DNA from 3 places in the Desemzia sp. FAM 23988 genome. Region 1 is predicted to be linked to each of the others. Evidence: riboswitches for the same ligand, from Rfam matches in the RefSeq annotation. Region 1 holds a riboswitch; each other region holds the start of a gene.
What was found. A riboswitch is a leader RNA that binds a small molecule or an ion and turns the genes downstream of it on or off. The one in region 1 is predicted to bind lysine.

Region 1 (2,262 bases):
TTTCAACCAAGTATCATAAGAAACTTTAGCAATCGATAATTGTGCCATTAATACACCAGATGTCGGAATGATTGAATCCATAAAGCCATCTCCGAATTGGAAGGCCAGTACAGCCGTTTGTCTAGTGATACCAAGAGTATCAGCTAACGGAATCATAACTGGCATTGTAGCAGCTGCTTGTCCGCTGCCTGAAGGAATGAAGAAGTTAACGACGATTTGTGTAAGGTACATCCCCACAACAGCTAATGAGTCTGGTAACGAACTGATTACATTAGACAAACCATTGATTAACGTATCAATGATCAACCCATTTTCCATGACCACTAAAATAGAGCGAGCAACACCAACAACTAGGCCGGCAAAGACCATTTCTTTTGCTCCCACAACAAAGGACTCCGCAATTTCACTGGGTCTCATTCTGGAGATGAAACCCGTTAAAATCCCCATTCCTAAGAAGACTGAACCAATCTCTACAATAAACCAGCCATATTGGAATACACCGTAACCGATGATGGCAAATCCGCCGACAAATACAAGCAACGTTGCTAAATGGCGCTTAGTGAATGGAGGAAGGTCGTCGAAATTGATGGTCCCTTCCGTCACATGAGTGCCTTTTTTACGGTTGTACAACAAACTATTTTCTGGATTTTTTTTCACTTTTTCTGCATAACGCATCAAGTAAGCAGAAGTAACGATCCACAAGATCGCTAAAATAATTAACCGGAAACCGACTCCCGAGAATAAAGGCAATTCGGCAATTTCCTGAGCGACTCCGACAGAAAACGGGTTCATAAAACCAGCGAAGAAACCAATGGCTGCTCCCAGTGAAATCATCCCCAAACCAACTAAGGCATCGTACCCTAATGCTAAAGCAAGTGCGACTCCAATGGGAATAAATACAATCGTTTCTTCAGAAAGCCCCATTGTAGATCCTAAAATACCAAACACTAAGATCAAAATAGGGATGACCCATTTTTCTTTTCCTTGTAATTTTTTAACCAGCAAGCTGATCCCCGAACTGATCATTCCTGAATCGGTAATCAGTTGAAAAGCACCACCTACAATAAATAAGAAAAAGATAATGTCAGCTGTCTCTGTCATTCCCGTTGGAATAGACTTTAATACATCAAATAAACCTTGTGGGTTAGAATCCACTACTGTATAGGAATTCGGAATAACAACTGTCCGTCCATTCACCTCAGTTCGTTCAAATTGCCCTGCAGGCAACACATACGTTAGAATCGCCATCACAATTGTAAAAGCTATCAGCGTTACAAATGTGTGAGGGATTCTAGACCTTTTTTGTTTCTCCATGGTAAATCCTCCTAATCATTTCTTGAAACGAAATACTACTAAATAAAATGTATTCCCTTGAGTACAGAAGCAGAGTAAGCTCTTAAAAAACGCAAAAAGACTATGAGCAAAAGGGCCCATAGTCTTTTCCGTTATACTATACCTTCTGCCCGCAATATGAAGAGCTCTCCTAAAAACAAATTTGGGCAATTTGTTCAGGCAGTGTTACGCTTATTTAGCGTAACCCCAGTACATCTGCACTTCGGCGATAATTCCTTTCAGAAAACCCTACTCTTAATTACCGCAGCCTCTACATCACATTGAATAATATTCAGTTTCTTAACCGCTACAAACTATACAGGATTCACTTTATAATTGCAATATTTTAGGGGGAAATTCTAAGAAAAAGGGCATTTTTTAATTCAATGCAAAAAATTATTTGAATAAAATCTCACTATTTTGAAAAGATTAGTGTAGACTAAGAATAAATGAATAGGAGGCGTGAAAGGTGTTTTCATTATTTATTCTCATGCTTGAAAGAGGCGGTCTAATTATTATTCTGGCTTATTTGCTGATCAATATTCCTTATTTTAAAAATATTTTGACAAATCGCTCTCGGATGAGTTCGAAGCTCAAATTAATTGTGATGTTTAGTGTATTTGCTTTTATTTCTAATTACACGGGTGTGGAGATCAATCAAGACGAAATGATCGTCAATCAATTTGTCACACAATTATCTGCAAATTCTGCTCTAGCTAATACACGTGTATTAACGATTGGTGTATCTGGATTGATCGGCGGCTCATCCGTCGGTATTATTGTCGGTCTTGTTTCAGCTGTCGTCCGCTTCTTCCAAGGTGGAGGCGATGTTCACATTTATATCTTGTCTTCAGTACTGATTGGATTGTTTTCCGGTTATTTCGGTAGCCGATCCATCCAAAAGAACACTTACCCAACTGCTTATGAAGG
Region 2 (2,262 bases), on a different contig from region 1:
CTTTACAATTAGGGAAATCAATGGCTTCGTTTAGATTGATGTAAGCTTTCACAGGTGTTCGTTTTTTAGCTTCTTTAATAAATCGGATAATTTCTTGTGCGTTCAATATTATTTCCTCCTAAGAATTCAATAGTTAAGTCACTAAAGCTATTTTTTGTATTCAAACACAGCGGGTCCATTCATGAAAATGTCCTCTGTACCTGAGATAGTCAATGTTCCTTGTTCTAGATGTACTTTTACACGATCTTCAACTAAACCTGCGTCTCTAGCTACCACAAAGCTGGCGCTGCAGCCAGTACCGCAAGCCAATGTCCAGCCGACACCACGTTCAAATGTTCGCACGATGATTTCTTTACGATTCAGCACTTGGACAAAATTGACATTTGTTTGGTGAGCAAACAATGGATGATGGCACAGTTTTTCTCCTAAATCGGTCTCCAGCATGGCTACTGCATCTTCTACGAAAACAACTGTATGCACAGTACCCATAAACAAACTGGTGAACGTGACGTCTTCTCCATCAATAGAGATTGTCCGATTGATGTAAGGAGCATCGTCAGCAGCATCAAAAGCATGGTTTGAGTAATCAGGTCGACCAATATTTACTTCGCAGTAGAACGGCTCATTTTGAAGAATGTCTACGTTCATCTCACCAGCTAATGTTTGTACAGGAAATCGTTCTTCTGTGGTCAAACCTTTGTCTAGGACATATTTGGCAAAACAACGAATCCCATTTCCGCACATTGGAGCTTCGGAACCGTCACGGTTAAACAGCAGCATCTCTAGCGGATTTTGTTTGACGACGATTAAGCCATCTGTATCAAATTGTTCTGAACTACACAAAGAGGTAGCCTCCATAGAATAGTCTTTTCCATTCTTGAAATCCGTGATCACAAAGGTATTTCCGCAGCCGTTATATTTGTAAACAGACATATACAAAACTCCTTTTTACAATTTTTTCCTCAAACAATAAAAAAAGACACCATTTCTGGCGTCTTAAATGTATACAATGGTTATGTAGACAGATGATAGCGCCTCTGCTTTTTAAGCAGGAGTGATATAGGTATTTCCCATATCCCCACGATATAAAATCTGCCGATTTCAATCGTTCGGCAATGGCTGCCTTTCATACATCGTCATCGAATGCCTTCTCTGGTGTATTACTCATCTACATTGCTACCTCTATTAAATTGTAAGTTGCTTTTTTGATGTTTTATATACTACCATTAAATTTTTCTGTTGTCTATTTGTCAGGAAAAAAAATTAGATATTGTATTTTTTCTGCAAACTGGTACACTTTTTTTCATAAGCAAAAAGGAGTGATCGAATGAAAGAACGATTGAATGAAGACGTCCTTAAAGTAGAGACGAGTGAGATACGAGCATTTAATCAGTATGCAGTAGACAATCAAGCCTCGCTTTTTCTGACTTTGGGGGAACCAGATTTTCCCACACCAGCACCCATAAAAGAAGCTGCGCTCGATTCTCTGAATAAAAACCAGACTCATTACTCATCAGCGCAAGGGAGCCTTGAGTTGCGAGAGGCGATTTGTGCATTTGAGAAAAAAACCAATCACATCGAGTATTCACCAGAAGAAGTAATGATCACGGTTGGTTCTACTGAAGCTATTTCAACGGCTTTAGCCACTTTACTCAACCCTGGGGAAGAAGTCATTATTTTACAACCGGCTTTTCCTTTATACCGTCAATTGATTCAAATGAACAGCGGAGTATGCGTGCCGATCGATACCTCTACTAATCAATTCCAACTTTCCAAAGAGATGTTGGAGGCGGCCATTACCGATAACACAAAAGCTATCATCATCAATTCGCCCAATAATCCTACAGGAACGATTCTTAATGCGTCTTCGTTAGAAGTGATTTATGAGGCCGTGAAGAAACACCAACTTTTTGTGATAAGCGATGATGTTTACAATCAATTGTTATTTACCGAACAACCTGAGCAATTAACTAAATACCAGGATATTCGTAGTTACATCATCATCTGTCAAAGCTTCTCGAAACCTTATGCGATGACTGGATGGCGTATCGGCTACTTATTAGCTGATTGGGACTTTATCGAAGAAGCCCTCAAGATTCACCAATATGTACTTTCTTGTGTCAACACCTTTATTCAAGATGCAGCTATAGCAGCACTGGATTACAATATCGAAGAGATGCTGAATTCCTACCGCTTACGGAGAGATTACGTATACAACCGCTTGAAAACAATGAATGTAGATGTGGAATTGCCTGATGGTAC
Region 3 (2,262 bases), on a different contig from region 1:
ATGACCAAGCCAACAGCAAAATAGCTCCTGTAATGATCAGCGACTTCATTCCATTGATCCATGTATCAACAGCTTCTCCCCACGTAAAGGCTTTTTGTTTCACACCCATTGCCATAGCCACAAGACTAGCCAGTAAAGCAGCTTGGAACAACACGATGCTGGCGTCAGAAGCACCAAACGCTTCTTGGATAGCCGAAAAAGAAATGGGACTGCTTTGCATAGATTGGATCAATTCGGCGTTTTCTCCCGCCATGATTGCATTGTATCCATTAAAGTAAAATCCGATCAATGATGCTGCAATCAATGTACCTATCGGAATGATGGCATTCCAGATACTTAATTTGACACCTTCTACTGGTTCCATTTCATCCAACTCACTGGAAGAAGGACTCGGGTTGATCTCTTCTATATTCGTTGGATCAAATTTTCTCGCTCTTCTTTCTGCCTTGAGCATCGGTCCAAATTCTTTTAAAAATAGGGCTGTACAGACGACAAACAATAGCATCAAAATGTTGTAGAAGCGGTAAGGAATCGTTTCAATAAAGACACTATAGGCATTCACCGATTGTCCGATTGCTTCATAACCATCTTGGATCAAGCCAACTTCATACCCAACCCATGTAGAGATCAACGCAATTCCGGCAACTGGAGCGGCTGTGGCATCGACAATAAAGGCCAATTTTTCACGCGAGATTTTCTTTTCATCTGTTACGGGACGCATGACCGGCCCAACGATCAACGCATTGGCATAGTCGTCAAAAAAGAGAAATAATCCCAATAACCATGAAATCACTTGCGCACTGATTGGGCCTTTAGCTTTTGAAGCCAGTGCATTTGCTACCGCTCTGGTCCCGCCCATTTTAGTCATCAAAGCGATCAAACCGCCGATGACCAATACTTGCAGAATGATTCCGGCATTATAACGGTCAGCTAGTGAAGATAAAGTATACTCCACAATACTTAAAAATGACTGAACGATTGCAAACAACACATTTCCATCCACTGAATGCAGCACCATTGCTCCTGCAAAAATCCCTAAAAATAAAGATATGATGACATTTTTTGTTACGAATGCCAGCAGTATAGACACTACAGGCGGAACTAATGAAAACCAGCCAAACTGAATGGCGCCATCTGCGCCAGTCGTAAAGTCAGCTGAAAAAGTAATAAACACAAACGCTAACGCAATTATTCCAATAACTATATTTTTTTTCACTACTAAACTCCCTTTCTTTTTGAGCACAAAAAAAGCGATACCTAGAGCTCTAATCAACTCAAGGCATCACTTTTGTACATAGCATTATATACATTATTTGACCTTTTTGCTGATAGTCCTCCACAAATTTTTGTAAATTTATGACAGTGATCAGCATATTCTGCTGACCCCCAGCTTCCAATATTTGGCCATATTGCAAACTTCGGCGATTCATCCTTTCTAGTCACTTCATCGTGCCATCTCTGTGACTGTACTTTTAAAAATCGCGCCTCTATCTTTTTTTGTATTCCATGCTATGTTACACAATATTTTTATGGGTTGCAACCCATGTGCGGTATTTTTTCAGTGGACTTTCTCTTTCGGTGATTCGTACATTAATTTCTTGGTGCCTTTCTCTCTTGTTTTCTAAGATTAAGAAATCCAGCAATACACACTACAAGAGCACTTAATGCGTCTACGATCAGATCCTCCATCGTATCGACCAAAGCATCACGTCCAACCAACACCGTTCTATCCGCTGTAATAAATTTCTGCATGTTGGTTCCTAAAACAGCATCTGCTAAAAATTCATAAATTTCCCAAATCGTTCCTGCCGCCAGTGCAAAACAAAAAGCAAACAAAGCGACAAAAATCGGGCTTAAATGGATGTTCACTTTTTCTGAATCGTTAAAGAAACTGACTACCACAAAACCTAAAGCTCCTAGCATCGCTCCGCTAAACATGTGAAGAATCAAGTCCCAACTGGGAACACGATAGTAAAAATCTCGTACTTCTCCTAAATAGATTGCACAAAATAAGAATACAAAGTACATAACTTCCATGATATCAGGGATGTTCACCGAAAATTTCCGTTCAATGAGTGACGGAATAAACATGACGATCACACCTACTAAACATTGCAACAATGTCAATACATAATCACTTTTTACTTTTTCGTATCCGTTGTCTGCTACGCCTGAAGGAGCTGTAAACAACATATATACAGCATAAATAACGGATAATGCCAATAATACCAACACAACTCTACCAACTATATCTTTCCACCT

Region 2: it holds a riboswitch for lysine, as region 1 does, so the genes downstream of both, dapF (diaminopimelate epimerase) here and ACEN4L_RS09660 (YfcC family protein) in region 1, are expected to answer to the same signal.
Region 3: it holds a riboswitch for lysine, as region 1 does, so the genes downstream of both, ACEN4L_RS06185 (Na+/H+ antiporter NhaC family protein) here and ACEN4L_RS09660 (YfcC family protein) in region 1, are expected to answer to the same signal.

The regions. Positions count from the first base shown of each region.
Region 1 covers NZ_JBGQQS010000017.1:9,597-11,858, reverse strand. Annotated here, with positions in the region: gene ACEN4L_RS09660 (YfcC family protein) at 1-1,314, opposite strand, end outside; lysine riboswitch at 1,468-1,614, opposite strand; gene ACEN4L_RS09655 (LytS/YhcK type 5TM receptor domain-containing protein) at 1,802-2,262, shown strand, end outside.
Region 2 covers NZ_JBGQQS010000008.1:69,227-71,488, reverse strand. Annotated here, with positions in the region: gene dapD (2,3,4,5-tetrahydropyridine-2,6-dicarboxylate N-acetyltransferase) at 1-106, opposite strand, end outside; gene dapF (diaminopimelate epimerase) at 148-933, opposite strand; lysine riboswitch at 1,022-1,193, opposite strand; gene ACEN4L_RS06300 (pyridoxal phosphate-dependent aminotransferase) at 1,328-2,262, shown strand, end outside.
Region 3 covers NZ_JBGQQS010000008.1:37,381-39,642, forward strand. Annotated here, with positions in the region: gene ACEN4L_RS06185 (Na+/H+ antiporter NhaC family protein) at 1-1,216, opposite strand, end outside; lysine riboswitch at 1,322-1,498, opposite strand; gene ACEN4L_RS06190 (hypothetical protein) at 1,591-2,262, opposite strand, start outside.